Regions from separate parts of the Nakamurella panacisegetis genome, predicted to be linked through region 3. Evidence: riboswitches for the same ligand, from Rfam matches in the RefSeq annotation. Region 3 holds a riboswitch; each other region holds the start of a gene.
The links. Region 3 has a riboswitch for S-adenosylmethionine ahead of thrC (threonine synthase). Riboswitches for the same ligand answer to the same signal wherever they lie in the genome.

Region 1: another riboswitch for S-adenosylmethionine. It lies ahead of BLS97_RS11650 (aminotransferase class V-fold PLP-dependent enzyme); the one in region 3 lies ahead of thrC (threonine synthase).
Region 2: another riboswitch for S-adenosylmethionine. It lies ahead of BLS97_RS11765 (LLM class flavin-dependent oxidoreductase); the one in region 3 lies ahead of thrC (threonine synthase).
Region 4: another riboswitch for S-adenosylmethionine. It lies ahead of BLS97_RS21080 (metal-dependent hydrolase family protein); the one in region 3 lies ahead of thrC (threonine synthase).

Annotation. Positions count from the first base shown of each region.
Region 1 is NZ_LT629710.1:2,640,937-2,648,477, forward strand. It holds gene paaE (1,2-phenylacetyl-CoA epoxidase subunit PaaE) at 1-611, shown strand, start outside; gene BLS97_RS11640 (MarR family winged helix-turn-helix transcriptional regulator) at 767-1,366, shown strand; gene BLS97_RS11645 (MDR family MFS transporter) at 1,366-3,252, shown strand; gene BLS97_RS11650 (aminotransferase class V-fold PLP-dependent enzyme) at 3,337-4,773, opposite strand; SAM riboswitch class IV at 4,816-4,930, opposite strand; tRNA gene BLS97_RS11655 (tRNA-Glu) at 5,221-5,293, shown strand; tRNA gene BLS97_RS11660 (tRNA-Asp) at 5,351-5,427, shown strand; tRNA gene BLS97_RS11665 (tRNA-Phe) at 5,473-5,549, shown strand; gene BLS97_RS11670 (fumarylacetoacetate hydrolase family protein) at 5,628-6,512, opposite strand; gene BLS97_RS11675 (SDR family NAD(P)-dependent oxidoreductase) at 6,874-7,541, shown strand, end outside.
Region 2 is NZ_LT629710.1:2,661,272-2,668,812, forward strand. It holds gene BLS97_RS11745 (energy-coupling factor ABC transporter ATP-binding protein) at 1-558, shown strand, start outside; gene BLS97_RS11750 (CbiQ family ECF transporter T component) at 555-1,166, shown strand; gene BLS97_RS11755 (GNAT family N-acetyltransferase) at 1,219-1,935, opposite strand; gene BLS97_RS11760 (NtaA/DmoA family FMN-dependent monooxygenase) at 1,962-3,353, opposite strand; gene BLS97_RS11765 (LLM class flavin-dependent oxidoreductase) at 3,361-4,578, opposite strand; SAM riboswitch class IV at 4,641-4,753, opposite strand; SAM riboswitch class IV at 4,908-5,039, shown strand; gene BLS97_RS24500 (putative leader peptide) at 5,077-5,205, shown strand; gene BLS97_RS23505 (amino acid ABC transporter permease) at 5,355-6,362, shown strand; gene BLS97_RS23510 (amino acid ABC transporter ATP-binding protein) at 6,359-7,168, shown strand; gene BLS97_RS11780 (ABC transporter substrate-binding protein) at 7,285-7,541, shown strand, end outside.
Region 3 is NZ_LT629710.1:213,489-221,029, reverse strand. It holds gene hemG (protoporphyrinogen oxidase) at 1-144, opposite strand, end outside; gene hemE (uroporphyrinogen decarboxylase) at 141-1,235, opposite strand; gene BLS97_RS01005 (glutamyl-tRNA reductase) at 1,464-2,750, shown strand; gene thrC (threonine synthase) at 2,847-4,124, opposite strand; SAM riboswitch class I at 4,138-4,291, opposite strand; gene BLS97_RS24100 (peptidylprolyl isomerase) at 4,340-5,038, opposite strand; gene holA (DNA polymerase III subunit delta) at 5,309-6,247, shown strand; gene rpsT (30S ribosomal protein S20) at 6,349-6,609, opposite strand; gene BLS97_RS00980 (esterase/lipase family protein) at 6,742-7,539, opposite strand.
Region 4 is NZ_LT629710.1:4,672,420-4,679,960, forward strand. It holds gene BLS97_RS21070 (amidase) at 1-1,294, shown strand, start outside; gene BLS97_RS21075 (hypothetical protein) at 1,371-2,003, opposite strand; SAM riboswitch class IV at 2,147-2,253, shown strand; gene BLS97_RS21080 (metal-dependent hydrolase family protein) at 2,291-3,574, shown strand; gene BLS97_RS21085 (ABC transporter substrate-binding protein) at 3,627-5,294, shown strand; gene BLS97_RS21090 (ABC transporter permease) at 5,291-6,313, shown strand; gene BLS97_RS21095 (ABC transporter permease) at 6,310-7,167, shown strand; gene BLS97_RS21100 (dipeptide ABC transporter ATP-binding protein) at 7,164-7,541, shown strand, end outside.

The sequences.
Region 1 (7,541 bases), 2.4 Mb from region 3:
GCGACTCGGTGATGTTCGCCGACGAGGTCGCCGACCTCAAGGATGCCTTCCCATCCCGGATGCACCTGGTCCACGTGCTGTCGCGCGAGCCGCAGGAGGTGGAACTGTTCTCGGGCCGGCTCGATGCCGACCGTCTCCGACGGTTGCTGCCGGCCACCGTCGACGTCGAGGGCGTCGATCACTTTTGGCTGTGTGGGCCGTTCGGGATGGTGACCGACGCCATCGAGGTGCTCACCGCATTCGGCGTTCCCGGTGACCGCATCCACCGCGAGCTGTTCTACGTCGGCGACGAACCGCCGGTCGAGACCCGCCATGAGGACGCGCCGGCCGGGCCCGGCGCGGAGGTGACCGTGATCCTCGACGGCCGCAGCACCATTGCCACCGTCCCCCCGAACGTCACGGTGCTGGACGGAGCGCAGAAGGTTCGCCCCGATCTGCCCTTCGCCTGCAAGGGCGGAGTGTGCGGAACGTGCCGAGCGTTGGTGACGCACGGCGAGGTGCACATGCGCCGGAACTTCGCGCTGGAGAAGGCGGAGGTCGACGCCGGTTACGTCCTGACCTGCCAGGCCCTTCCGGTGTCCGATGCGGTGACCGTGGACTTCGATTCCTGACGTCGCGGGCCGGCCCGACCAGGGCGGCACCGGCGGCCGAGATATTTAGTTGCGTCGGCACAAGTAGCGGTGCATTATTGCGGGCGGCAACTAGATGCAGGCTGCAAGCAATTGCAGCCGGGCCGGCCGCGAATCGCAGGAAGGGGAGGGGAACGATGACGGGTGACACCTCCGTGGGCGCGCCGTCCTGGGCCGGCGAGCCGGCCGACATCGACCGACCGGCGGGTGCCGATCAGGCCGCCGAGATCGCCGATTCGATCATCACGATGATGCGCATCTACGGAAGTATCAAGGCGCGGATCGCCTCGGCCGCCGATCCCGAGACGACCGCCCTGTTCCCCCTGGTGCGGCTGGTCAAGGAGGGCCCGCGCCGGGCCAAGGAACTCGCCGAATCGATGAACGCCGACCCCTCCACGGTCTCCCGTCAAGTGGCGACCCTGGTCCGGACGGGCATGGTCGAGCGCAAGGCCGACCCGGACGACGGTCGGGCGTCGATCCTGGTGCCGACCGAGCTCGGCGTCTGTCGCGTTCAGGAGCACTTCGTGAATCGGGGCCAGATGATCGAGCCGATGATCGCCGACTGGCCGGCCGAGGACCGGAGCAACTTCTTGCGGCTGCTCCGGCGCTACACGCAAAGTCTCGAGGACCACCGAGACGAGGTCCTGACCAGCATGAACAGATCGCATCACCTGCACGCCGCCGCCTCTGCAGGGACTCCACCACGACCGCAAGCCAGCATCGAGAGGTCCAACTGATGGCCACCACCGAATCAACGGCCGCCACCGCGGCTCCACCGAGTCCGGCCGGGCTCACCCACAAGCAGATCATGACCATCCTGGTCGGTCTGCTGCTGGGCATGCTGCTCGCCGCGCTCGACCAGACGATCGTCTCCACCGCTATCCGCACCATCGGTGACGACCTGCACGGCCTGAACATCCAGGCCTGGGTCACCACCGCCTACCTGATCACCTCGACCGTGACGACGCCGCTCTACGGCAAGCTGTCGGACATCTACGGACGCCGGCCGCTGTTCCTGACGGCCATCACCCTGTTCATCATCGGATCCGCCGCCAGTTCGTTCGCCACGTCGATGCCGATGCTGGCCGCGTTCCGCGCCTTCCAGGGTCTGGGCGCCGGCGGTCTGTTCTCCATGGCCTTCGCGGTGCTGGCCGACATCGTCTCGCCGCGGGAACGGGCCAAGTACCAGGGCTACTTCCTGGCCGTCTTCGGCACCTCGTCGGTGATCGGCCCGTTGGTCGGCGGATTCTTCGCCGGAGCGACCAGCATCCTGGGGATCGCCGGCTGGCGCTGGGTCTTCCTGGTCAACGTCCCGATCGGCTTCGTGGCCCTCGTCGTGGTGTGGAAGGTGCTGCACATCCCGCACGTTCGCCGTGACCACCGGATCGACTGGTGGGGTGCACTGGCCCTGGTCGTCGGCATCGTCCCGATCCTGATCGTGGCCGAACAGGGCAGCGAATGGGGTTGGGGGTCCGGTCGCATCCTGGGCCTGATCGCCGTCGCGGTCGTCGGCATCATCGCGTTCATCCTGATCGAACTCCGGATGAAGGACGAGGCGTTGATCCCGATGCGCCTGTTCAAGCAGGCGACGTTCAGCCTCGGCCTGGGCGTCAACGTCCTGGTCGGCGTCGGTATGTTCGGCGCGATCTCCATGCTGCCGCTGTACCTGCAGCTGGTGAAGGGGGCCACCCCCACCGGGTCCGGCCTGCTGCTGTTGCCGCTGATGGTGGGTCTGATGGCCGGCTCCATCGTGTCCGGTCAGCTCACCTCCCGCACCGGCAAGTACAAGATCTTCCCGGTGATCGGCACCGCCATCCTGACCGTCGCCTTCGTCCTGCTGCTGACCATCAAGGTGCAGACCGGGTTCTTCCAGCTCGACGTGTACTTCCTGTTGATCGGCCTCGGCCTCGGGCTGTGCATGCAAACCCTGCTGATCGCCGTCCAGAACGCGGTCCCGGCCCGGGACATCGGGGTGGCCACCTCCTCGGCCACGTTCTTCCGCCAGCTCGGCGGCACGCTCGGTGTGGGAATCTTCCTGTCGCTGCTGTTCAACACCCTCGGTGACAACACGGCGAAGGCGCTGAAGGTCTCCGTCACGGAGCCGTCATTTCTGCAGGCGGCCGGCAAGGCTGCGGCGAAGGCCGGTCAGAACGTGGAGGCCTACCTCGGTTCCCTCGGACAGCAGCTCAAGATCGATTCATCGTTCCTGTCCAAGATCGACCAGGTGGTCGCTCACCCGTACCAGGTCGGGTTCGTCAACTCCACGCACGTCGTCTACGTGTGCGGCGCGATCTGCATGCTGGTGGCCTTCGCGCTGGTGATCATGATCAAGCAGACCCCGCTGCGCACCATGTCGGCGCTGCAGGAGACGCAGATGGAACAGGCCAGCATGGCCGCCGAGACCCTGCCGGCCTCGGAGCAGCAGGTCACCGCGCCGATGGGTGTTGCCGCCGAACGCACCGAAGAGGCCGCGGCGGCTCGCGAAGAGGCCCGAGAGCATGCGCCGGCCCATTCACCTGAGGCCGGCGGCGAGCACGTCGCGGTGGCCGACCTGGTCGCCGGGTCCGATATCCGGCCCGACGGGACGGCGGCCGCTCCGGACCACGGCAAGCACGAAGTCTGATCCTTTCGCAGAACGAATCGAAGGGCCCGGCGGTCATCCGCCGGGCCCTTCGTCGTGCGCGGCTGCGTCCGCAACCGGTGACGGCTATTGCCAGGGGGCGATGACGGGCAGTTCGCGGTCGTCGACGGCCGGGGTGGGCCGGCCGTCGACCACGACGTACCGGCGCCGCGGACCGCGCGAGGCGATGGATTCCACCGCGTCGACCAGGCGGTCGACGTGCTCGGTGGTGCTGCCCAGCCCGACCGAGGCGCGGATGGCGTGGCCGGTGCCGTCCTGGACATCGCACCCGGCCGCGCCGAGCAACCGACGAACGAACGGCTGTGCGCAGAACGCGCCGTCCCGGACGCCGATACCGTGCTCGGCCGACAGGGCAGCGGCGACGACGGCCGAGTTCTGGCCGGCGACGGTGAACGTGACCACTCCGATCGTCTGGACCTGATCGCCGAACAACGAATGCACGGTGACGCCAGGGATGTCGAGCAGACCGTCCCGCAGCCGCTCGGTCAGCGCCTGCTCGGACGCGGCCAGGCCTTCCCGGTCGGCCGCGGCCAGCGCGTGGCAGGCCGTGGCCAGGGCGACGGCGCCGGGGACGTTCGGGGAACCGGCCTCGTGACGGTCGGGCACCGGCTTGAAGGTGGTCTCCTCGTCGGTGACCGTCGCCGTGGCGCCCCCGCCGACCAGGTAGGGAGGGGCCAGCTCCAGCCAATCGGCCCGGCCGATCAGCGCGCCAGACCCGTACGGGGCGTACAGCTTGTGTCCGGACAGGGCGACGTAGTCGACCCCCAGTTCCCGGATGGAGAACGGGCGGTGCGGAGCCAACTGCGCGGCATCCAGGGCCACCCGGGCGCCGCGGGCGCGGGCCACCGCGGCCAGGGCCGTCACCGGCCAGATCTCGCCGGTGACGTTGGAGGCGCCGGTAACCACCAGCAGGGCCGGACCGGCCGGCCGGGTGCGCAGCGCGTGATCAACCGCCGACACCGCCTCGCCCGGTGAGGCCGGCGCGGCCAGCCGCACCACGTTGATGCCGTCGCGGTCCTCCCACGGCAGCAGCGCCGCGTGGTGCTCGGTCTCGAAGACGACGACCGTGGTGCGAGCCGGCAGGCAGTGGGCCAGCAGGTTGAAGGAGTCGGTGGTGTGCTTGGTGAAGATCACGGCGTCGTCGCTGCGGCCGCCGACGAAGTCGCGGATCGGGCGGCGGGCTCCCTCGTACAGGGCGGTGCAGACCTTCGAGTGCCAGCCGGCGCCGCGGTGCACGCTGGCGTAACGCTCCAACAGGGCGTCGACGGTGTCGCGGACGACGCGCAGGGCCGGAGCCGAGGCACCGTGATCCAGGTTCGCGTACTCCACGAATCCACCGCCGGCCAATGGCACCTGGGCGTGGGCCCCGACGATCTCCAGTCCGGGAGCGTGCGGGTGGCGGACACCGGGGCGCGGAGCGATCGGGGCTTCGGCGGACCAACGCACCGGGTGGGTGGGCGCGGTCGCGGAGAGCCAGTCGGGACGGTCGAGAACAGCGGTCATCAAAGATCCTCAGGAATCCTTGGACTCCCGGCCGAGCCGGGTGGTCCGCGCTTGCCTGATGCACCTCGCACCAAGCCAGGTCTTCATCCGGGGCACCCCACCGCGGTAGGAGGGTTGCCGGCCAGCAAGCCGGAGCTATCCGCTGGCACTCATGACCTTCGAGGTGAAGGGTAGCAAGCCGTCGGGGATCGCGAAAGCCCCGCGGCCGGGCGGCCGCCACCGCTGCCCGGTGTGACCTGGGTAACGCCGGAACGGCCCAACTCCGGTCAGGGGCTTCGGTGTTGTGCCATCCATGCAGGTCAGGACAATGGTGCGAGAGGCCGCCGGCAGGTCTCGGCATCGTTTTGGAGGTGGGTCCGATGATGTCGTATGCTTCCGTAGCTCCCAACGGACAGCCGTTGAAGCCGGTGAGGTCAGGTAGTACTTCTCCCCGGTGACGACGTCTAGGCCCCCATCGTCTAGCGGCCTAGGACTCCGCCCTTTCACGGCGGCAGCACGGGTTCGAATCCCGTTGGGGGTACGCAGAAATGCAGACTAAGGTCTGGGTAGATGTATGCAGTTGGTCTTGATTCATCAAGGCCCCGTAGCGCAGTTGGTTAGCGCGCCGCCCTGTCACGGCGGAGGTCGCGGGTTCAAGTCCCGTCGGGGTCGCCAAGCATCGGCCGGGCTCAGGTCTCCTGGGTCCGGCCTGTTGTTTGAGGCCAGGTAGCTCAGTCGGTACGAGCGTCCGCCTGAAAAGTGGAAGGTCGCCGGTTCGATCCCGGCCCTGGCCACCACAGTGATCCCCGTTCGGCCGGTTGGCCGAGCGGGGATCTTCTTGTTTGGGGGCCGGGCGGGACGCGCGGCGAGCACAGCTACGGGGCGCGCGCGGGATCCGGTGTCAGCCAGGCGAACTCGTCGGTGGTCGCCGGGATCACCGGATTGGACAGGACGCCGACGGATTCGATCTCGATGACGACGGTATCGCCCGATTGCAGGTCGAAATCCATCTCGGGCACCAGGCCGGTTCCGGTGGAAAGCACGACGCCGTCCGGGAAGGAGGCGTGACGCCGCAGGAATCCGACCAGGTCGGCCGGGGTGCGGTTGAGCATGTCGGTGTTGGTCGAGCCGGCCCATGCGGTCTCCCCGGACCGCTCGACCCGGACCTGGATGTTCAGGCTCTGCAGATCCTCGATCTCCCAGATCGGCCGGATCCCCGGGCCGATCGCACACGATCCGGAATAGACCTTGGCCTGGGGGAGATACAGCGGATTCTCACCCTCGATCGAGCGGGAGGAGACGTCGTCGCAGATGGTGGCGCCGACGATCTCGCCCGCAGCATTGACCACCACGGCGAGCTCGGCCTCGGGCACGTTGATCTCCGAATCGGGACGGACGCCGATCGGTTCGTCGTGACCGACCACTCGCCACGGGACGCTCTTGAAGAACAGCTCCGGACGGTCGGCCTCATACACCCGGGCGTACACGTCGGCGACGACGCTCTCCTCCTGACGGGCCATGCTCGACCGGCGGTAGGTGACGCCGCTGGCCCACACCTCGGTCAGCCCGTCGACGGGCGGCAACATCCGGAGGTCGGCCGTCTCGACCACCCCTCCGGTCTCGACCAGGGCCCTCAGGACCGGGAACGGCAGCCGGAGCAACTCGGCCAGCGACCGCGCGGCCAGCCGCCTGACCGTTCCGTCCTCGGACCGGATTCCGACGTGAACCTTCGACTCGGCAACGTATCTGATGATCTCCATTGATCAACCTTTCCGGGGGATCGGTCCCACCTGCTTCTCGCGGACGACGTCGTGCTGGGCCCTGGGCCGCCGATCGCGTCAAACCGACCGGGTGGCCGTCGCGGCCGGCGGTGCTCCTGGCCGAGGACAGTAGCAACCAGCGCGCGGGAACCGGACGAAACGGCCCCGCGACCCCGGATGCATCCACCGCCGGACAACCGTCGATGATGTGGGCCTGCACGGTGACGGGTGTGGCGACCGGGCGATCTGACGGCGGTGACTCCGGCCGCATCGAGCTGGATCTCCACGCGAGCTCTCCGTCGGTTGGTGCTCCTGAGTCGGACCCGGGTGGCGGGCGCATGAATGAAGGAAGGGTCTCCAGATGGGGCAGTTGAACGGGTTGCGGGCATTGATCACCGGTGGCGCATCGGGCATCGGATTCGCGGTGGCGCAAGCCTTCTCGGTCGAGGGTGCGCAGGTCGTGGTACTGGACCGATCGGAACGACCGGCCGATCTGCCGGACGGGTGGGGCTACGTGCGGGCCGACGTGACGGACGATCCTTCCGTGCGCTCGGCCGTTGCAGCGGCCGTGGAGCAGCTGGGCGGCCTGGATCTGCTGGTGAACAACGCCGGCATGGGTGCGCAGGGGGCCGTGCAGGACAGCACCGACGAGGAGTGGCACCGCGTGCTCGACGTGAACGTGGTGGGTACCGCCCGGGTCTCGCGCGCTGCGTGGCCGCACCTTCGGGCCTCGGAACACGCCGCCGTGGTGAACACCTCGTCGGTCGCGGCCACCGCCGGCCTGCCGCAACGTGCCGTCTACAGCGCGAGCAAGGGCGCGGTGTCGGCTCTGACCCGCGCCATGGCCGCCGACGGCATGGCCGATGGCGTCCGGGTGAATGCGGTCAACCCAGGCACCGCCGACACACCGTGGATCCAGGGGCTGCTCCGGTCGGCACCCGATCCGGCCGCTGAGCTGGCCGCTTTGGCCGCCCGCCAGCCGCACGGGCGCCTGGTCGCCGCGAGCGAGGTGGCCGCGGCGGTGGTCTA
Region 2 (7,541 bases), 2.4 Mb from region 3:
TCCCTGGTGGAACCGACTCGTGGCACGGTCGCGGTGGACGGGCTCAGCACCTCCCGGGATGCCGCCGCCGTCCGGCGCCGAGTCGGCTTCGTCTTCACCGACCCGGCGGCGCAGTTGGTGATGCCGACCGTGGTCGAGGACGTGCAACTGTCCCTGCGGCGCAGTCACAGTCGCCGCTCGGAACGGCAACGCGCCGCTCTGGCCGTGCTCGACCGGTACGGCTTGGCCGCCCTGGCCCATCGCAGTGTCCACACCCTCTCCGGTGGGCAACGCCAATTGCTGGCCATGGCCGGGGTGCTGGCCACCGACCCAGCGATCCTGGTGGCCGACGAACCCACCACGTTGCTCGATCTGGGCAACACCCGCATGATCGGCGATCTGCTGTTCTCGTTGCCCCAGCAACTGATCCTGCTGACCCACGACCTCGATCTGGCCCGCCGGTGTGATCGGGTGCTCGTGGTGGCCGACGGCCGGGTGGTGTTCGACGGGGACGCCGGGCCGGCGGTGGAGTCCTACATCCGGTCGGTGGAGGGCATCCCGGTGCAGGACCCGGCGTGAGCGGCGCGCTGCTCGGGCTCTACCGGCCGGGAAGCACGCCGCTGCACCGCTGGGCGGCGGGGCCGAAGCTGGCCGGTCTGCTCGGGGTCGGGGTGGCCACCGTGCTGTTGACCGGTCCGGTCGCCGCAACGGGCGGATTCCTCGCGATGCTCGCCGTTGCCGCCTCCGCGCGGATCGGGGTCGGTCGGGCCCTCCGGTCCTTGTTGCCGGTCCTGGTGGCCGCGGCGCTGTTGGCCGCCTATCACCTGTGGCAGGACGACTGGCGGAACGCGGTCGAGCTGAGCCTGGACCTGCTCACTCTGGCGCTGGCCGCGACGGTGTTGACCGCGACCACGCCGCTCGACGGGATGCTGGACGCCATCGCCGGCGGACTGCGCCCGTTGCGCCGATTCGGCGTCGACCCGGAGCGGATCGGCCTGGCCTTCGCCCTGATGATCCGCAGCGTGCCGGAGATCCTGTTGATCGCGAGCCAGACCCGCGCCGCGGCCATCGCCCGTGGCGTGCAGCGGGATCCGCGGGCCCTGTTGACGCCCACGGTCATCCGGGTGGTGGCCCGGGCGCGGCAGACCGGTGACGCGCTGATCGCCCGGGGCATCGGGGACGACTGATCACTCCCGGGCGACCGTGCGCTGGTCGGCCCGGCTGTAACCCGCCCGCCGGTCAGGCTTCCGGCACCGTCACGGACAGGAAATCGGTCACCCGGCGAAGCCGAAATCCGATCGACTCGTACAGGCGGATCGCGTTGGTGTTGCTCGCCGCGGCATGCATGAACGGGCGGTCACCGCGTTCGGCGATGCCGTGGGCCACGGCCCGGACGAGTCGTGTGCCGAGCCCCTGCCCGCGGTAGGCCGGATCCGTGCACACGGCGCTGATCTCGGTCCAACCCGGCGGGTGCAACCGCTCACCGGCCATCGCGATCAACTCCCCGCCGCGGCGGATCCCCAGGTAGGTGCCCAGTTCGATGGTGCGTGGCCGGAACGGGCCGGGACGGTTGCGCGCCACCAGGGCGAGCATCTCCGGAACGTCCTCGGGCCCCAGGAACGATGTCTCGGGATCAGGTCCCTTCTCCAGCGCCACGTCCACCAGTTGGACGCCGCCGCCGACCGACATCCAGGTCCATCCGGCCGGGACGGTGGCCGCGGACCCGGCCAGCGCGAAGCTCTCGCCCGGCCCGATCAGTTGCGCCGCATCGGCCCAGGCCTGCGGGTTCGCCGGGTCGGCCAGAGCAACGAACACCGACACGTCGGGGTCATACCGGCTGGCCAGGCCCCGGCGCTCCGCGAAGCGGGCCTGCGGTCCGGTGAGAGCGGCCCAGACCGCGTTGTCCAGTATCGGATCGCCGATACTCGGGTCTTGTCGGGCCAGGAGATCGTCCAGGCCAGGATGAGCAGTCAGATCCGCAGTCACGCCCACGATGCTGCCTCAGACTCTGCAGAGACCCGCGCCCGGGGCGTCCGAGCGGCCAGACCGAGGTGCTCACGAAGGGTAGACCCGGCGTAGTCAGTGCGGAACACCCCGCGTTCCTGCAGGATCGGGACGACTTTGTCGGCGAATTCGCTCAGCCCGTCCGGGGTGATGTGCGGGACCAGAATGAACCCGTCGCTGGCGTCCGCCTGGACGTACTGGTCGATGGCGGCGGCCACGGTCGCCGGGGTTCCGATGAAGTTCTGCCGGGCGGTCTTCTCGACCACGACGTCCCGGAGCGAAAGGGCCTTGGCCACTGCGAGTTCGCGCCACTCGTGGGCCACTGCGATTGGGTCGGCGTTCATGCGGACGCTGGCTCGCCCCTTGGCGATGGTGTTCTCGCCGACCAAGGGGTCGACCTCGGGCAGCGGGCCGTCGGGGTCGTAGGCGCTCAGGTCGCGGTTCCAGAGCTGCTCGGCGAACTTGATGGCCGTCTGTCCGCTGACCTGCTGTCGACGAACCTGCGCGGCGTACTCCTGGGCCTCGGCATCGGTGTCGCCCAGGATGAAGGTCGCCGCGGGTAGCACCAGCAGCTCCTCGTGACGCCGATTGAACTTGGCCAGCCGACCCTTGATGTCCGCGTAGAACGCCTGCCCGGCCCCCAGGGTGCCGTGCCGAGTGAAGATGGCGTCCGCGGACTCGGCGGCGAACTCCCGGCCGGCGTCGGAATCGCCGGCCTGGAAGATGACTGGCCGGCCCTGCGGACTGCGCGGCACGTTGAAATTGCCGTGGATATCGAAGTGGTTGTCGCGCACGGAGAATCCGCCCGGGTGGCCGTGGGTGAGGAATTGACCCGAGACCTTGTCGGCAAGGATCTCATCACCCACCCAAGAGTCGAACAGCTCGACGGTGGCGTTCAGGAACCGCTGGGCCCGCTCGTACCGCTGCTCCTGGGCCAGAAACCCGCCACGGCGGAAGTTCTCGCCGGTGAAGGCGTCCCAGGAGGTGACCACGTTCCAGGCCGCCCGGCCGTTGGACAGGTGGTCCAGGCTGGCGAACTGCCGCGCCACGTCGTACGGCTCGTTGAAGGTGGAGTTGATGGTGCCGGTGAGGCCGATGTGGTCGGTGACGGCAGCCAGGGCGGTGAGGATGCCGAACGTGTCCGGGCGACCGACGACGTCGAGGTCATAGATCTTCCCGTTCTGCTCGCGCAGTCGCAGGCCCTCGGCCAGAAAGATGAAGTCGAATCTTGCCCGCTCGGCGATCTGTGCGAACCGGCGGAACGACTCGAATTCGATGTGGCTACCCGATCGTGGGTCACTCCACACCGTGGTGTTGTTCACGCCCGGGAAGTGTGCGGCGAGATGGATCTGCTTGCGGGGCTTGGTCATCGTGGATTCAGACCCTTCCTGTGATCGGAGCCGGAACGGCGTAGCGGTTTGTCGGGCGGCCCAGACCCAGCAGCCCGCGGAGGGTGTCGGATTCGTACTCGGTGCGGAAGGCGCCACGAGACTGGAGTTCGGGAACCAGGTCCTCGGTGATGGCGGTCAGGTCGTCCGGGAGAGTTCCGGGACGCAGCCGGAAGCCGGTGTAGCCGATCGACTGCCAGGCCAGGAGCAGATCCGCTAAATCACCGGCCGAACCGGCGAAGATGTACGCGTCGGAAACGTAGGGCGCACCCGAGAGGGCGTCCAATCGAGCTCTTCTCGCCTCGCCGGTCTCGGTCGGCGAATCCAGGAAGACCACGACATCGGCGTAGACGGCTAGTTCGCCCTCCGGGCGGCCGACGCCCCTGAGCTCCGTCCGGACCTCGTCCAGGATCCGGCGCGCGCTCTGGGTGTCGGCCGGGGTGACGAAGACGACATCGGCGCTGCGGGCGGCGAACCGGTAGACGATCGGTGAGTGGGCCAACGCGGTCACCAGCGGTTGGCCCTGAGGCGGGCGCGGCACGATCGACGGTCCCTTGACCGAGAAGAACTGACCCTGGAAATCGATGTAGTGGATCTTGTCGCGGTCGATGAACCGTCCGGTGGTGACGTCACGGATCTCGGCGTTGTCCTCCCAGCTGTCCCACAGCCGGCGGATCACCTCGACGAAGTCCGTCGCCTCGTCGAGCAGAACCGAGAGAGCCTGCTGGGCCGCCGGTTCGAAATAGTTCTCCTGGGTGATCAGGGGGAGCTGCCGGCGGCCGACGTGCGCGGCCTCGGCCGCTCGGGCCGATACCTGCACCCGCACGCCCCCTCGGCCGGTACTGACGTGGTCGAGGGTGGCGATGGCCTTGGAGATGTGGAACGGCTCGGTGTGTGTGGCCAGCACCGTCGGCACCAGGCCGATGTGTCGTGTCGTCGGGGCCACCCGGTCCGCGATCAACACGGCATCCAGCCGACCGCGGACCTGATTGGTGTCGTCCTCGTCGGTCGACAGGCCGGTGGCATCCAGGGAGAAAGAGTCCTCGATGGTGAGGAAGTCGGCCAGACCACGCTCGGCCAGAGCGACCAGATCGAGCCAGTAGTCGGCTCCGAACAGGTCAGCCGGACGGGCCGACGGTTCACGCCAGGCAGCCGGATGCCATCCGGCTCCCTCGAGGGCGATGGCCAGATGGAGAGGTGATGACATGAGTAGACCTTCACAAGGGGGATGGGATGGGTTCGGGCTTGTCAGGAGGCGGCCGGCGGGCCGACTCGCGCTTGCGACCGCCGATCGGCGATCACCAGGTCGTCACCTGGAGCACCCCGCCGCGAAGGAGGGTTGCCGGCCAGCAAGCCAGGGCTGCACGCTGACACTCATTACCTGCCGAACAACATAACACCGCGAAAAATGCCCAGTTCGAGGGCCCGACCGCCGGCCGGCGTTCCCGACCGTTAATCGCTTCAGGGGAAATGGCTGCGCGGGGGCGACCATTCGCGAGTTGACCGGCGTGCTTCCCGGTGTTAGCTTCGTTCCACGGTCATGAGATTCAGCGACAAGCTCCGGCTCGCTGGGCGGCAACCCTCGGTGCACATCAAGTGCCGAACACGGTGGGGTGCTCCGGATGACGACCAGGCGGTGCTCGACCCCGAGCCCCGCAAGCGTGGGGCCACTGCTGTGGCCGGACGAACGGACGAGACGATCAACATGAAAGCCCAGGCCAGTACCGGTCTTGCGGCAATCGCCCACGTCGTGGCGCGGTTGCGGTCACTGTTGGGCGTCTCACGTCGTCACGTCGATCTCCAGCGGGTCTCCAGCGCGCTCTGTAAGGCCTGACCGACAGGCCGTCCGTACCCACGGCGGCACCCCACAAACCGCAGTCCTGCGCCATCAGCGCGCCAGGGCGATTTGTGCAACCGTTCAGTCCTTTCGATCGACGTCCCAGCGATCATTGCTGCCGTCGACGCCATTGATGGAGATATCTCTTGTCCACCACTCCGCTCGAAAAGAATGTGACGAGCGCCCCGCCGACGCTCGCCACGTCAGCTGCGAGACCGAAAACGGCTCTGCAGCGAGTGATTCCGCTGCGCCATCCGGGCCGGTGGATCGCCATCGCCGTTGTCGTGGTGATCTTCGCCCAGTTCGGTCACGGGCTCATCACCAACCCGTTCTACCAGTGGTCCCGCTTCCGCTACTGGTTCCTCCGGCCGGTCATCCTCGACGGGCTGGTGGTCACCCTGCAGGTGGCCGCCTACAGTGCCGTCCTCGGGCTGATCGGCGGCATCATCCTGGCCGTCGGGCGATCGTCGAGGAATCCGCTGCTGTCCGGCCTGTCCTGGCTGTACATCTGGGTGTTCCGATCCATTCCGCTGATCGTCGTGTTGATCTTCGTGTACAACTTCAGCGCGCTCTATCCGCGGTTGTCGTTCGGTGTCCCGTTCGGGCCGGCGTTCTTCTCCGTCGACGAGTCGAAGCTGTTCTCCTACATGGCGATCGCGGTCATCGGGCTCAGTCTGAACGAAGCGGCCTACGCGGCCGAGGTAGTCCGGTCGGGGCTGCTCTCGGTGGACCAGGGACAGCTCGAGGCAGCCACCGCGCTCGGTATGTCCAAGGGGCGGACCTTCCGGCGCGTCCAACTCCCGCAGGCCCTGCGCACCATCGTGCCGTCCTATGTCAATCAGCTGATCGGTCTGATCAAGGGCACCTCGATCGTGTTCTACGTGTCCCTGCTCGATCTGTTCGGGCAGGTCGAGACCATGGGGAGTACCTACCCGGAGGACATCATCCCGCTGCTGATGGTGGCCACCGTCTGGTATCTCGTCCTGACCACGGTCCTGTCGGTCGTGCAGTACTACGTGGAACGGGCCTACTCCAAGGGTGCCCTCCGCACCATGCCGCTGACGCCGCTGCAGAAGGCCCGAAAGAGCGTGACCGACCTGCGGGCCCGATTCCGCGATTCGTCCGACGCCTCCCGATTCGGCGTGACCCAGTGACGCGGGCCGACGCTGTGCTGAATGCAACGGCCGTCACCGAACATCCACCGGTGGTCGAGATCGTCAACGCGCACAAGGCGTACGGCGCCAATCAGGTGTTGGACGGCATCGATCTGGCGATCGCCAAGGGGACCGTCACGGTCATCCTCGGCCCGTCCGGTTCGGGCAAGTCGACCTTGCTCCGCGCGATCAACCATCTGGAGCGGCTCGACGTCGGGTACGTCGCCGTGCACGGTGAACCGATCGGGGTGAAGCGCCACGGGCAGCGCCTGAAGGAACTGCCCGAGCGAGCCATCCTGAAGCAGCGGGCCAAGATCGGTTTCGTGTTCCAGAACTTCAACCTCTTCCCGCATCTGACCGTGCTGGAGAACATCACCGAGGCGCCGGTGGCGCACAGGTTGAAGTCGGTGTCCGAGGCCAGGAGGAGCGCCGAGAATCTGCTGGCCAGGGTCGGTCTGGCCGACAAGGCCGAGGCCTACCCGCGGCAGCTGTCCGGCGGCCAGCAGCAGCGGGTGGCCATCGCCCGGGCCCTGGCGCTGGAGCCGGAGTTGATCCTGTTCGACGAGCCGACGTCGGCCCTGGACCCGGAGCTGGTGGGCGAAGTGCTCTCCGTCATCAAGGATCTCGCCAGCACCGGAACCACGCTCGTCGTCGTGACCCACGAGATCGGCTTCGCCCGTGAGGTGGCCGACCGGGTGATATTCCTCGACCGCGGGAAGATCGTGGAGCAGGGCACGCCGGCCGGGGTACTCGACAATCCTTCGACCCCGCGTTGCCGTGATTTCCTGGACAAGGTCCTTTCCTGACGTCCTGAAATCCGGTTGCTTTCTTCCTGAATCTGGTCACTTCCTCGATCACCCTTCCGCGGCGCCTGCGCCGCACCATTTCGATGCCCGTTCGGGCAACCTGTACAAGGAGCATCATGTCGTTCACCCGTTCCCGCCTCCTCCCATCGCTCGGAGTCGGCGCCGTGCTGGCTTCCCTGTTGGCCGCTGCCGCGTGCGGCTCGTCGAGCAGCAGCGCCGCCCCCGGCGCCAGCTCCGGGTCCGTGAGCGCCGCGGCCGGCCAGAGTGTGGTCACCGCGGCCTCCGAATCCACCGACGTCGCCATCGCGCAGCACACCAATGGCGCCGGCACGGCGACCACCATCACCGTTCCGACCGTCGCTTCGATCCGCGC
Region 3 (7,541 bases):
CACCAGCCCGGCGATACCGCCGCCGATGACGACGACCGAGGTCGGCTCGAGCCCGGTCGGCTCGGCCATCAACGGCTGCGCGGTCCCCGGTCGGGCCGGGCCGGAGGTGGCGGCGAAGAACTCGAGGCTGTGGCGGCCGGTCACGGCTGGTCGTGGATGAACGCGACCAGCCGGGTCAGCACCTCCGGATCGGTGTCCGGCGGCACGCCGTGGCCGAGGTTGACCACGTGCCCGGGGGCCGCCCGGCCGGCTCGCAGGCAGTCGAGCGTTGCCGCCTGCAGCGCGTCGTCACCGGCGAACAGCAGGGCCGGGTCGATGTTGCCCTGCAACGGGGTGCGGCCGCCCAGCCGCTCGTTCGCGACATCCAGGGGCACCCGGTGGTCGACTCCCATGACGGTGGCGCCGGTGTCGCGCATGGCGACCAGCAGCTCCCCGGTGTTCACGCCGAAGTGCACCCGGGGGACCGGAAGATCGGAGACCGAAGCGAGCACCGCCGCGGAGTGCTCGGCGACGAAGCGCTGGTAGTCGGCCAAGGACAGCCCCCCGGCCCAGGAGTCGAACAGCTGCACGGCGGAGGCTCCGGCCAGGATCTGGGCCCGCAGGAAGGCACCGGTGATGCGGCCGACCCAAGCGGCCAGGGCGTGCCAGGTCTCCGGATCGGCGTGCATCAGGGCCTTGGTGCGCAAGTGTTCCCGGCTGGGGCCGCCCTCGACCAGGTAGGAAGCCAGGGTGAACGGTGCGCCGGCGAATCCGATCAGCGGCGTGGCGCCCAGTTCCTGAACGCAGTTGGCGGCCGCCTGGATGACGGGCTGCAGGGCGGCCGGGTCGAGCTCCGGGAGAGCAGCGACGTCGGCGGCGGTGCGGATCGGGTGGTCGATGACCGGACCGGTGCCGGGCACGATCTCGACGCCGATCCCGGCCAGCTTCAGGGGTACGACGATGTCGCTGAACAGGACGGCCGCGTCGACCCGATGACGGCGGACCGGCTGCAGCGTGATCTCGGCGGCCAGGTCAGGCGTCAGACAGGCCTGCAGCATGTCGATGCCCCGGCGCACCTCGAGGTATTCCGGCAGCGAACGACCAGCCTGCCGCATGAACCACACCGGGTGGCCGGTGGTCGGCTCACCCCGGTAAGCGGTCAGCAGCGGCGACCGGCCCGTCCGGCCGTCGGTCAGGGGGTGGTCGGCGGGAAGGGCCGCGAACGTCGGTTCGGTGGCGGGTGCGTGCGTCGTCATGATGAGACCCATCGTCCCACCACGGCGGGAGTGGGCCGGTCGCGCATCACGGTGCGCGAAGCGGCGGGTTAGCCGACCCTTGGTGATTCATGTCTCCCGAACGCACGGGCGATGGCTGACGGCGCACGTCACGCGGGGTACCCGGTGGTGGAGGCGACTGGATGGGGGTGCCGGTCAGTGAGTGTCGCCTGTCCCGGAAGTGCCTGGTCAGAGCGGTAGAATAGTCAAATGCTCATGGTTCTCGGTGCCAGCCACCACGACCTCGAGCTCAAGGCGTTGGAGCGGCTCTCGGCCAGCACCGACTCGCTGAGCCAGGCGTTGCGCGAGCTGTCGACCCAGGACGGATCGATCAGGGGCGCGGTGGTGCTTGCCACCTGCAACCGCCTGGAGATCTACCTGGACGCCGACCGGTTCCACGATGCCATCGACGCCGTCACCCACCGCATCGCCGAGGTCGCCCAGATCGACGAGGCCGAGGCGGCTGCCCTGCTCAAGGTCAGGGTGGGTGCGCCGGTGGCTGCACACCTGTTCACCGTGGCCTCCGGACTCGATTCCATGGTGGTCGGCGAGGCCGAGATCTCCGGCCAGGTGTCCCGCGCCCTGACGGCCGCCCACGCGGCCCGGACCACCACCCCGGTGCTGCACTCGCTGTTCCAGTCCGCCGCGCGCACGGCCAAGCAGGTCGCATCCCGCACCGGGCTCGGGTCGGCCGGGCGGTCGGTCGCGTCGGTCGCGATCGACATCGCCACCGCCGGACTGGCCGAACCCGGTTCCGACGAATCCACATCGCTGGCCACCGCCACCTGTTTGATCATCGGCACCGGTGCCTACGCCCGGGTGGTGGCCACCGCTCTCCGCGCCCGCGGCTGCACCCGCCTGCAGGTGTTCTCACCGAGCGGGCGCGCCGACACCTTCGCCGCCACGCACCACGCCGAGGTCGTCCACGCCGGGCAGTTCGCCGACGCCGTCGCCAAGGCCGACCTGGTGGTCGCCTGCAGCGGCACCACCGGCAATGTGCTCGACGTGGAGACCGTGACCGCAGCCCTCGCCCTCCGCGACACCCCGCTGCCGGTGGTCGACCTGGCCCTGCGGCCGGACGTGTCGGAAGGGGTACGGGCCCTGCCCGGCGTGCGGGTCGTCGACCTGCACAGCGTGGCCGACGGTGCCGCCCCCGAACATCGCGAGGCGATCGCGGACGCCCAGGACGTGGTGATCGCCGCGGTGGCCCGGTTCGAGGACGACCAGGCCATCCGCACCCTCGACCCGGCCGTCATCGCTCTGCGGCAGCACGTCTCGCTGGCCGTGGAGAAGGAGATGGTCCGGCTCCGGGCCAAGTACGACAGTGACGTCGCGGCCGAGGTCGAACTGGCGATGCACCGGGTCACGCAGTCGCTGCTGCACACCCCGACCCTCCGGGCCAAGGAGCTGGCCCGCACCGGCGACGGGGCCGGCTACCTGCAGGCCTTGCACACGCTGTTCGGGATCGAGATCCCGGACCAGCCCGCGCCGCACTGATCCGGGCCGTTTTCGCGACCCTCCCACACCAGAAGCGGCCCGTCTCCGATGGAGACGGGCCGCTTCTCGTGTCGGTGCGGAGGCTCCGGAGGAGGTCTACGCGAGGCCGGTGGCCTCGAACGCCGACAGGGTCGGCGCGATGGTGGCGCTCGGTCCGACGACGTGGGCGATGGCGTCCAGCGTCTTCAGCCCGTCCCCGGTGTTGAAGATCACTGTCTCCTCGTTCGGGTCCAACTGGCCGGAGGCCAGCAGCTTCTTCAGCGTGGCCACCGTGACACCGCCCGCCGTCTCGGCGAAGATGCCCTCGGTCCGGGCGAGCAGCTTGATGCCCTCGATGACCTCTTCGTCGGTGACGTCCTCGATGGCGCCGCCGGTGCGGTTGACCACGTCGAGGACGTACGGTCCGTCGGCCGGATTGCCGATGGCCAGGGACTTGGCGATGGTGTCCGGGCGCACCGGCTGGATGAAGTCGTGACCCTGTTTGAACGCGGTCGACACCGGGTTGCAACCGGTGGCCTGCGCGCCGAACACCTTGTACGGGGCCTCGTCGACCAGGCCGAGCGAGACCAGTTCCTGGAACCCCTTGTCGATCTTGACCAGCTGGGCGCCCGACGCGATGGGGACGACGACCTGCTGGGGCAGGCGCCAGCCGAGCTGCTCGGCCACCTCGTAGCCCAGGGTCTTGGACCCCTCGGCGTAGTACGGGCGGACGTTGACGTTGACGAACGCCCAATCCTCCTGCTCACCGGCGATCTCGCCGGCCAACCGGTTGATGTCGTCGTAGTTGCCCTCGACAGCGATCAGCGTTCCGCCGTAGGCGGCAGTGGTGAGGATCTTCTGCTGCTCCAGGTTGGACGGCACGAAGACCACGCTGCGGATTCCGGCCCGCGCGGCGGCCGCGGCCACGGCATTGGCCAGGTTGCCGGTGGACGGGCAGGCCAGCACGGTGAAGCCGAGCTCGCGGGCCGCGGCCAGCGCGACGGCCACAACGCGGTCCTTGAAGGAGTGCGTCGGGTTGCCCGAATCGTCCTTCACCCACAGGGTTTTCATGCCCAGCTCGCGGGCCAGGTTGTCGGCGCGGACGAGCTTGGTGCTGCCCGGGTTGATGTTCGGGGTGTCGGCGATGTTCGCCGGGACCGGCAGCAGCGGCGCGTAACGCCAGATGTTCTGCGGGCCGGCTTCGATCTGTTCGCGGAGCGCTTCGCCCGAGGTGGTGAACTCGTAGGCGACCTCGAGTGGACCGAAACACTCGGTACACGCGTAGAACGGCCCGAGGGCGACGCGGTTTCCGCATTCGCGGCAGGACAGGGCAACCGCGGGACCGAGATCGACGGTGGTGCCGGTGGAGGGGGACGTAGGTATGACAGTGGTCATGACGAGGCCTTTCGTCTCATCTTTCCCGCCGGAGCGGGACGGACGGGGCACCTGCTGATGATCGGCCTCGCGGTCGGAGGCATAGGCCTCTACAACGAGAAAGAGATCATCATCAGTGGTTGCCGGGGCTTCATCGGGCCGTATCCCTCTGCCCCTCTGGATGAGTGGTGATTCAGTTGTCCGATCAGGCTACCGCATGAGTCGACGGGCGCCGATCACGAATGCACCGTGATCTTGGTGATGGTGACCGCGGACGACGGCGCGCCGTCGGTGCCTCCGCCGGTCACGCCGGCGGCCGCGATCTTGGTCAGCACGTCCAGGCCGGAGGTGATCTTGCCGAACACCGTGTAGTCCGGCGGCAGCTGCGACTTCGCATAGACCAGGAAGAACTGCGAGCCGTTGGTGTCCGGGCCCGCATTGGCCATGGCCACCGTCCCGGCCGGGTAGGTCATCGAGGAGTTGGTCTCGTCGGCGAAGCTGTAGCCGGGCGTGCCGCTTCCGGTCCCGGTCGGATCCCCGCACTGCAGGACCTGCAGGGACGTGCTCGTGGTGAGCCGGTGGCATTTCGTGTCGTCGAAGTAGCCGGTGGTGGCCAGATGAACGAAACTGCCGATGGTGCAAGGGGTCGTGGCGCGGTTCATCGCGATCTTGACCTCGCCCTGGGTCAGGCTGATGGTCGCGTCGACCGTGCCGCTGTTGGGCTCGGAGGCGGCCGGGGGAGTGACTGCCTTGGCCGGGGTACTGCCGTCGGACGGGTAGGAACAGGTCGCCCCCGCTCCGGCCGGGGACGAGCTGCTCGCCGCGGACGTCGACGCGGCGACGGCGCGGTTGGACGTGCTGCCGGAGTTGGACGCGCACGACGTCACCAACAGGAGCGACAGGACAGCGGCGACGGCGTGACGAATCGGGCGCACGGAGGTTCCTTACCGGAGACGAGGGGAGCGGGGGCCACGGACAGCAGCAGGCTCGACCACTTTATCGGGCCGACCGACTGCTGCCGGCGACCCTTCGGGCCGCGTCGCCGTCGGTGCTTGTGTCCGGGTGTCGTTGTGGGTTGGCTCTCGAGCGACTCTTGTCCGGCTGGACCATCACCGACTGCTGCCGGCGACCCTTCGGGCCGCGTCGCCGTCGGTACTCCCTGTCAAGATGGACCTGTGCCCACTGCGACCGTTGTCGATCCGTTGATGTTGGTGCTCGGCGACGAGCCGCTCCTGGTCGACCGGGCGATCATGTCAGCGGTGACGGCGGCCCGTCGGGCCGATCCGGACGTGGAACGGCGGGAGGCGCTGGCCACGGCGCTGACGCCGATGGAATTCTCCGACCTGGTCGCACCCAGCCTGTTCGCTGAACCACGGGTGGTGGTGATCCGCCAGGCCCACGAGTCATCGAAGGAGATCGCGGCCGCGCTGGGCCACTACGCCACCGATCCGGTGGAAGGCGTCGTACTGGTCGTCCAGCACGCCGGCGGAGCGCGGAACAAGGCGCTCGCCGACGGGTTGCGCAAGGCCGGCGCGGCGGTCATGACGTGCAACAAGTTGACCAAGCCGGCCGAACGCATCGAATTCGTCCGGCACGAGATCCGGTCCGCCGGCGGGACCACCACACCGGACGCAGTGGCGGCGATCGTCGACGCGATCGGGTCGGACCTGAGAGAACTGGCCGCGGCCGCGAGCCAGTTGGTGGCCGACACCGGAGGCATGGTCGACGAGTCGGCGGTCCGCCGGTACCACCGGGGCCGGGCCGAGGTCAGTGGATTTGCCGTGGCCGACCTGGCCGTGGCCGGTGACGTGCCGGGCGCGCTGGAGGCCCTGCGGTGGGCGATCGGGGTGGGAGTGGCGCCGGTGCTGGTCGCCGACGCGCTGGCCGACGGGATCCGGACGGTGGCCAAGGTGTCCGGCGCCCGCCCGGGCAACGGGTACGCGCTGTCCGGGGAACTGGGCATGCCGCCGTGGAAGATCGACCGGGCCCGCACCGCCGCCCGGCACTGGACGGAACCGGGTCTGGCCCGGGCGATGGAGGTGGTGGCCGACCTGAACGGCGCGGTGAAGGGGTTGGCCGTCGACGCCGACTACGCGTTGGAGAAGGCCGTCATGGACCTGTCGAGGGCCCGCCGCCTTCGCTGACGCCGACGCTCTCCGTCCGGTCGCCCGGACACGGCAAGTCGGCCGGGCACGCCAAAAGGGGCGACACCGTTGCCGGCGTCGCCCCTTTCGATGCAGCTACGTCAGAGCGCGTTGACCTGCTGGGCCAGCGCGGACTTGCGGTTCGCGGCCTGGTTCGCGTGGATGACGCCCTTCGACACGGCCTTGTCGAGGCTGCGGGTCGCGGCGACCAGTTCGGTCTGCGCAGCGGACTTGTCGCCGGAAGCGGTGGCGGCCTTGACGCGACGGATCGCGGTCTTCAGCGCCGACTTCACGGACTTGTTGCGCAGGCGAGCCTGCTCGTTGGTGCGGATGCGCTTGATCTGGGACTTGATGTTGGCCACGCCTGATTGCCTTCGTTTCGTCTCTAGGTATTGTGTGCGTCCTGCTGGTGTGACTCCGGCGGAGCGCACACGAGTATCCAGGTTAGCAGCCGGTTGCGGCTGAACTCCAATCGTCGCCCGGGCCGAGCGGGCTCAGCAGGTCAGGGCCCTGGCCGGCGGTCGCCCGCCGGTGGCCAGAGCGGCCAGGGTCCAGTTGATCACACCGCGGACCGCGGGCAGATGCACGTGGTCGGTCCGCAGATTCGGGCACTGCCGTTCGACCACGATCGACCGGACTCGGTCCGCGGGCCCGGCCGGTATCTGCGACGCAATCGGCGTGACGACGGTGTCGCCGGTGGTCGAGACCTCCGCGTAGCGGACCGCCCCGTCCAGATCACCGCCTCGATCGAGCTCCTTCAACAGGGCCGACCCGGCGATCTGGTCCGCGCACGCCGGACAGATGCTGGCCGGGAGCGCTCCGGCCAGCGGGGACGTGGTGCCGTTCCACGACGGGGCCAGCAGCACAGCGGTACTGACCCGGTCGGCCAGCCCGTCGCGCCGGAGCGCCGTCCGCAGGACCAGGCCGCCCTGGGAGTAGGCGATCACGTCGATCGTCGTCGCGGCGGTGTCCGCACTGACCGTTTCGACGAAGGCGGCGATCTCGGCGGCCGATGACTCGATCGAGTCCACGCCGCCGTTGCCGTAGTCGATCCCGTAGACGCACCGGCCATCGGCCCGCAGGGCCGGAACGAGGGCCGAGAAATTCGAGGCCAGCGTGGAGAACGTGCCGTGCAGCAGCACCACCGGGCGGTCCTTGCTGCGACAGCCTTCGACGTTCACCCCGGCCAGGCCGGCCGCCGGCAGAGCGGAGGGCACCGTGTGCCCGGACGCCGACGGCGGGGCGTTTCCGGACCGGGACGAGGCGGTGTCCCGGGACGGCGCTGACGCCACGG
Region 4 (7,541 bases), 560 kb from region 3:
CAGGGCCAGGGCGGCGGCGGTCGACCGGGGACACGTGCGAGGCCTGCTGGCCGGCGTGCCGCTGACCATCAAGGACAACTACTACACGGCCGGGATCCCCACCACCGCAAACTCTTTCATCTTCCAGGACTTCGTGCCGCCCTACGACGCCACGTCGGTGGCCCGGCTCACGGGGGCGGGCGCGATCGTGATCGGGAAGGGACAGATGGGCCCCCTGGCCACCACCAGGGCGACCCAGCCCAACGGCGTCATCACCACGGTGAATGCCTGGACCCCCGGCGATCCGTCGGTCGATCCCGGCGGTTCGTCGACGGGACCGGCCTGCTCGGTGGCCGGGCGGATGGCCTGCTCCTCGATCGGGACGCAGACCGGCGGCAGCATCGTGCTGCCCTCGAACCAGCAGAACCTCACCGGTCTCAAGCCGACGATGGGCCGCACGTCGATCTACGGCGTCATCCCCCTGTCGTACACGCGCGACCATTCCGGTCCACTGGCCCGCGACGTGCTCGACGCGGCCGTCATGCTGAGCGTGATGGCCGGCCCGGACCGCAACGATCCGCGCACCCTCGGCCTGCCCGCCGTGCCCGATCTGGTGGCGTCGGCGCTGCCGGTCCGTCGCGGCGGCAAGGTGGTGATGCGTCGCAGCACCCGCATCGGTGTGCCGGCCGATTTCCTCACCGGCGTCACCGACCCGGTGAAGAAGCTGCGCACCGATTTCCTGAACACCATGGCCAAGATCCCCGGGGCGAAGCTGGTGGACGTCACCTACCCGAACGACTGGGCCCTGCTCACCGGCACCTTCAATGCGATCCGGCTCAGCGAACGCACGGAGCCGTTCCTGCCCTACCTGCAGAAGGACCTGACGCTGTTCGGAGTGTCGTTGTTGTCCTGGCTGCAGGGCATCTTCCTGTCCGGCGACGAGTGGATCACCGGCCAGCGGGCGAAGAACCACCTGATCCGCGAGGTGCTCGACGGGGTCATGAGCAAGTGCGACGTGCTGCTGCAGACCAGCGTCGTCCCGTTCGACATCCTCGGCCTGCCGGAGATCGGCTTCCCGATCGGCTTCCAGGCGCTCGGCGCGAACCCCACGGTGCCGGTCGGCGGCATCCTGGGCGCCGGACCCTACGAGGAGGACCGGCTGATCGAGGTGGTGGCCGCGTACCAGGCCAGCACCGACTGGCACCTGCGGCGTCCGGCCGATCCGGTGCTCCCGGCCATCACGCCGAAGGTCAGGGCGGCCGTCACCGCCGGAACGCGCCTGACCCCGGAGTACGTGGCCGCCAACGGCGCCTGATCGCGAGGCGGCGGTGCCCGGAAGGGCACCGCCGCCCGGTTCGGTTGCCGCCTCGGTGCATCCGGCTCGGTACGGCTCAGTACGGCCGAGTCAGGCCGATCGGAGCCGGGCGGTCGGGCGACGACGGCGGTTCCTCATCGGCCCGGTAGTTGTCCTCGAACTCCTGCCGTTCCTCGATCTTCTTCTTGATGCGGCCAAGGCCCGGTAGCGCGCCGAGCATCTCGTTCAGTTCCTTCGACACGTCGAGCAGGTCGCGGAGATCCGGGGCCACCGTGCCGAGGGTGTCCAGGATCGGGACGATGTCCTGCCGCATCTTCTCGGCCAGGTCGGGCAGCGTGTCGACCAACTGCACGATCGCGTCCACCTCGACCGGGCTGGTCGTGTCGGCCAGCCGGGCCAACATCGGCTCCAGGCGGGCCAGCACGGGCTGGTAGCCGTCCAGGAGCGGTGTGATCCGGTCGGTCAGCACATCGGCCCGTCCGACCACGGTCTCTACCCGGGACACCACGGTCTCGGTCCGGATGACCACGCCGGCCGCGCGCCGATTGGTCGTCTCGACCTCGTCCATGAGGGCGGCCACCCGAACCATGATCATCTCCACCTCACCGACGATGGTCACCAACCGCGGCACCAGGCCGATCGCGGTCTCGATGGCGCCGTAGCCCCGGCCGGCCAGCTTGAGCAGATCGTTCGGTCCTGGAATTCGCATGCCCGGCAGTTACCCAATCGCCGGTCGATTCACCATCGGTTCAGCCGTTCCTGCCGCCGGGCCGTCCGTTCGACGGCCGCGTGATGTGGTTCACCGCCTCCGGTGTTGGTCGGAGCCGGTCGGGCGTGACTATGCTCGAACGAGCTCAAGAGTGTCAGCGTCAAGATCCGGCTCGCTGACCGGCAACCCTTCTCCGCGATGGGGTGCCCCGGAGATAGAGCCGGCCGGCTTGTCCGGCAATTCGCGGCTCTGCTCCCAGGGCCTTCTTCGCCCGAGAGGACAGCTCCGTGTCGATCCCGCCGCCGGCCCGGCCGACCGTCGACTTCACCGTGCGCCAGGCCTTCGTCATGGACGAATCCGGCGACTTCGGGCCGCCGACCGACCTGCAGGTGACGGGCGGCCGGATCGCCGCGATCGGTCCGGATCTGCCCCGCAATTCGCTCGACGTGGACCTGAGCGGATGCTGGCTGATGCCGGGTGTGGTCGACGCCCACCTGCACGCGGTCACACACAGCTTCGACGGCTGGGAACAGCTCAACACCCCGTACAGCTACCGGATCACCGAGACCCTCGACGCGCTACGGCGCACCCTGGCGGCCGGCGTGACGTTCGTCCGCGACGCGGGCGGTCTGGACGCCGGGGTTCGCGACGCTGTCGCCGCCGGCCTCTCCGAGGCACCGGAACTGCAGGTCAGCGTCGTGCCGCTGAGCCGGACCGGCGGCCACGGCGACGGTTTCCTGGCCGGCGTCGGGCGACCGTACCCGGTTGACGGGATGCTGCCGGACTACCCGGGACGGCCCCCGCACGTCGCCGACGGGGTGGACGAGGTGCGACGCGTGGTGCGCACCATCCTGCGCAGCGGGGCCGACTGGATCAAGATCATGGCCACCGGCGGCGTGATGTCGGCCGGGGCCGGGGAGTTCCCGGCCGAATTCACCGGCGAGGAGCTGACCACGGCGATCGTCGAGGCGGACCGCCGGGGCAAGCCGGCGATGGTGCACGCCCTTGGCGGTCCGGCCATCGGGCAGGCCCTTCGCGCCGGAGCCCGTTCGATCGAGCACGGACTCTGGCTCACCGAGGCCGACGCCGACCTGATGGCCTCCACCGGGGCCACCCTGGTCCCGACACTCGGGATCTACGCCCACCTGGCCGAACTCGCGGCCACCCCGGGCGCGCTCCCCGCGGCCACCGCCGACCGAGCCCGCGCCGCCGGAGTCGCGTTGGGCGATGCGGTCCGGATCGCGCGGGCGGCCGGCGTTCCGATCGCCCTCGGCACCGATTTCGCCCATCGTGACCACCACGGGCACAACCTCACCGAGATAGCGCATCTCGTCGCGGCCGGCCTCACCGTGGCCGAGGCGCTGGTGGCCGCCACCTCGGCCGGAGCCGATCTGTGCGGGGTGGGCCACCTCACCGGGCGGCTGCGGGTCGGGTACCGCTTCGACGCCGTCGTCCTGGACGCCGATCCCAGCGACCCGGAGACCTTCCGCTCGCCGGAGTCGGTCGGCGGCGTCTTCGCGGCCGGTCGTCCGGTGCGCCCCCACCCGCGGTGGCCCATGTCCCGATGTTGATCGCACCCGCCGCATGCGCCCCCTCACGAGCACTCCAGGAAAGTTGAACCCCATGTCCCAGAACATCTCCCGTCGTCAGCTACTGAGATTCGGCGCCGGCAGTGCCGGCCTGATGATCATCACCCCGATCATCGCCGCCTGCTCGACCCCGAGCACACCCATCGCTGCGTCGTCGACGCCGAGCACATCCACCGCCGGCGGGTCGGCCGGGTCGTCAGGTGCCTCGTCCGCACCCGGCTCGGCGACGGCGACGGCGACGGCCGCGACCGGCGGCGGCTCGGGCACCCTGAAGTACGCCCGCACCACCGGCCCGACCAGCCTGGACCCGCACAACACGATCGCCTCCGGCGACGTCTACACGCTCAACCAGATCTTCGAGCCGCTGTACGTCACCGACGTGAAGGGTGAGCTGAAGCCGCATCTGGCCACCGGGCACACCGTCTCGGCCGACGGGAAGACCTACACGTTCACCCTGCGCAAGGGGGTCACCTTCTCCGACGGCTCCCCCCTGACCGCGAAGGATGTCGTCTACTCGCTGCTGCGCTCGCGTGACTTCCCGAAGTCGCCGCTCGGGTTCCTGGACAGCGCGATCAAGACCGTCACGGCCAAGGACGATCTCACGGTCGTGGTCGTCCTGAAACAGCCGTGGGCACCGCTGATCTCCGACATCTCGGCGTTCTCCAACTCCATCGTCCCGGACAAGTTGCAGGGCAAGACGGCAGCCGCCTTCTTCCAGGCCCCGATCGGAACCGGCCCGTTCACGCTGACCTCCTGGACCAAGGGCGGCACCGTGGTGCTGGCGCGCAACACCAGGTACTGGCAGTCCGGGCTGCCGTATCTGGACGGGGTGGAGTTCAGCATCGTCAGCGACGACAACCAGCTGGTGCAGCAGTTGCAGGGCTCGCAGGTCGACGTCATCGATTCGGTGCCGCCGGCGAACGTCGCCGACATCAAGTCCAACTCGGCCCTGACGCTGATCAACGCGCCGCAGTGGTCGGTCGACCTGTTGCTGTTCAACGAGAAGGTCGCCCACTTCGCGGACCGGCACGTGCGGCGGGCCATCTCCCACCTGGTCAACCGCAAGCAGATCTCGCAGGCCGCCACCTTCGGGACCGCCCAGCCGGCCGACTCGTTCTTCCCGCCCAGCATGCAGTACTACGACGGCACGGTCACCGTGGCCGGTTACGACGTGGACGCGGCCAAGGCCGAGATCGCACAGTCCAAGTTCGCCCAGGGATTCAGCACCGAGATCCTGGTCCCGTCCTCGGACCAGGCCTGGAACCAGACGGCGCAGATCCTCCAGGAGGCGCTCAAGGCCATCAACATCACGGTCAAGATCCGGTCGATCGAGACGGCCGCGTACAAGAAGGCGTTCTTCGGTTTCGACTACGAGATCGCCATCAACAACGCGATCAACGACATCAGCGACCCGGACGAGATGGCCTCGTTCCAGATCGACGACGTCAACGGCGGATCCACCTCGTTCTGGACCGGCTACCACAACCCGGCCGCCATCAAGCTGGTCACGCAGGCCGAGGCGGAGCTCGACGACAGCAAGCGCAAGGCGCTCTACAAGCAGATCCAGCAGATCGTCGCCGACGACGTGCCCTACGTCCCGATGACCTATCCACCGGTGTTGAAGGCGCTGCGGGCCACCGTGACCGGGTTCGAGGTCAACCCGTCGGGTGCCGTGCGTCTGGAGAACGTCAAGCGGTCATGACGGAGCTCTCCCGACCGGAGCCGCGGACGGATGGACGGGCCGACCCCCGCCCCGCGCGTACGGGCGGCCCGTGGGCCTTCGTCGGGTGGCGGCTGCTGCACGCGGTCGGCGTGATCGTCGGCGTCGTCGTCATCACCTTCCTGCTGCTGCACCTGATCCCCGGCGATCCGGCCCAGTCGATGCTCGGCAACCGGGCCACTCCGGAGGCGGTGGCGGCCCTGCGTCATCAGTGGGGTCTTGACCGGCCCTTGTGGGACCAGTTCGGCACGTTCGTGGCTCGCCTGTTCACCCACGCGGACACCGGCGATTCGCTGTTCTACCAGGTGCCGTCGCGCTCCTTGATCTTCCCGCGGATCGGCGTCACCTTGGAGCTGGTGGTGCTGGCCGGCGTGTTCAGCATCCTGATCACCGTTCCGCTGGCCATCTGGGCCGCGGTGCGGAAGGACCGGTTGGCCGATCAGGTGATCCGGATCATCCCGTCGATCGGCGCCGGCCTCCCGGCACTGTGGGTCGGCCTGCTCCTGATCGTCCTGTTCGGCGTCCATCTGCACTGGTTTCCGGTCGGCGGCGCCGGTCCCGGCCCGTGGCTGACCTTCCGCGGGCTCGTCCTGCCCGCGTTCACCGCGGCCGTCGCGATCGTCCCCGTCCTGATCCGCAGCCTGCGGGCCGGGATGCTGGACGTTCTCGAGTCGGACTACATCGCGGCGGCCCGGGCCAAGTCGCTCAGCGAGACCCGGGTCCTGCTGGCGCATGTCGCCCGCAACGCCGCCGTGCCGACCCTCACCCTCCTCGGGTTGAACCTGGCCTACCTGGTCGGCGGAACGGTCGTGGTGGAGCGGGTGTTCGCCATCGACGGGCTGGGCAACCTGTTGTTCGACTCGATCAGCAATCGCGACTTCCCAGTGGTGCAGGGGGTCGCGCTGTTCTTCGCGGTGGTCGTCGTCACGGTCAACCTGCTGACCGACCTGGCCTCGTCCGCGGTCGACCCACGGTTGCGCCTGCCGGGAGGCGGCCGATGACGAGCCCCGCCCCGGCCGACACCTTCTCCCGCCGGGAATCGCTCGGGTCCCGGATGCGCCACAGCCGGCCCTTCGTGACCGGGACGATCCTCACCGGCCTCGTCGTACTGATCGCTGCGTTCGGGCCGATCTGGCTGCAGGACACCAGCTATCAGGACCCGAACGCCCTCTTGTCCGGCCCGAGCGCGGCCCACTGGCTGGGCACCGACCAGCTGGGCCGTGACCTGCTGTCCCGCCTGGTCTCGGCCGGACGCACCGACCTGCGCATCGCGGTGGTGGCGCTGCTGTTCCCGGCCCTGTTCGGCGTCGCCGTCGGCACGCTGGCCGGCTACTTCGGGGGCTGGTTCGACACGGTGGTGCTGCGCCTGGTGGACGTGGTGGTCGCCTTCCCGTTCTACGTACTGATCATCGCCCTGGTGTTCGTCGTCGGCCCGGGCGAGAGCGGCATCTACACCGCGCTGGCCCTGGTCGGCTGGGTCAGCTACGCCCGGATCACTCGCAACGCGACGTCGATCGTGGCCGGGGCGGACTGGGTCGTCGCCGCCCGGCAGGGCGGTCTGCGCCCCTCCCGGGTGATCTTCCGGCACATCGTCCCGCACACCGCGACCCAGGCCGTCGTGTTGTTCGCTTCCGACGTGGTGGTGGTCATCGTCGCCGTCATCACGCTCGGCTATCTCGGCCTGGGCATCTCGGCGCCGACTCCCGACTGGGGCAGCATGATCTTCGAGAACCGCTCGTTCATCACCACCAAGTGGTGGCTGCCGGCCATGCCGGGCTTCGCGGTGGTCATCACCGGGCTCGGGTTCTCGCTGCTCGGCGACGGCATCGCCGACGTGTGGCGGGTGCGGAAATGAACATCCTCGACTTGGCCGGGCTCGGCGTGTCGTTCCCGGCCGGCCCCGACCGCCGGGAGGTGGTCTCCGGCTTGGACCTGGAGTTGCCGGCCGGTGCCACCCTGGGCATCGTCGGCGAGTCGGGCAGCGGCAAGAGTGTCACCCTGCGCGCGCTGATGGGCCTGCTGCCGTCCGCGGCCCGGGTGGAATCCGGCACCCTGTCGATCGGCGGGATCCCTGTCCCGCTGGCCGGCCGCGGCCTGCGGGCCACCCGGCGTCGGCGCCTGGCCATGGTGTTCCAGGATCCGCTGGCCGCGCTCGACCCGCTGATGACCATCGGCGATCAGATCGCCGAGGTCCCGCGGCGCGTCTTCGGCGAGTCCAAGCGGGCGTCC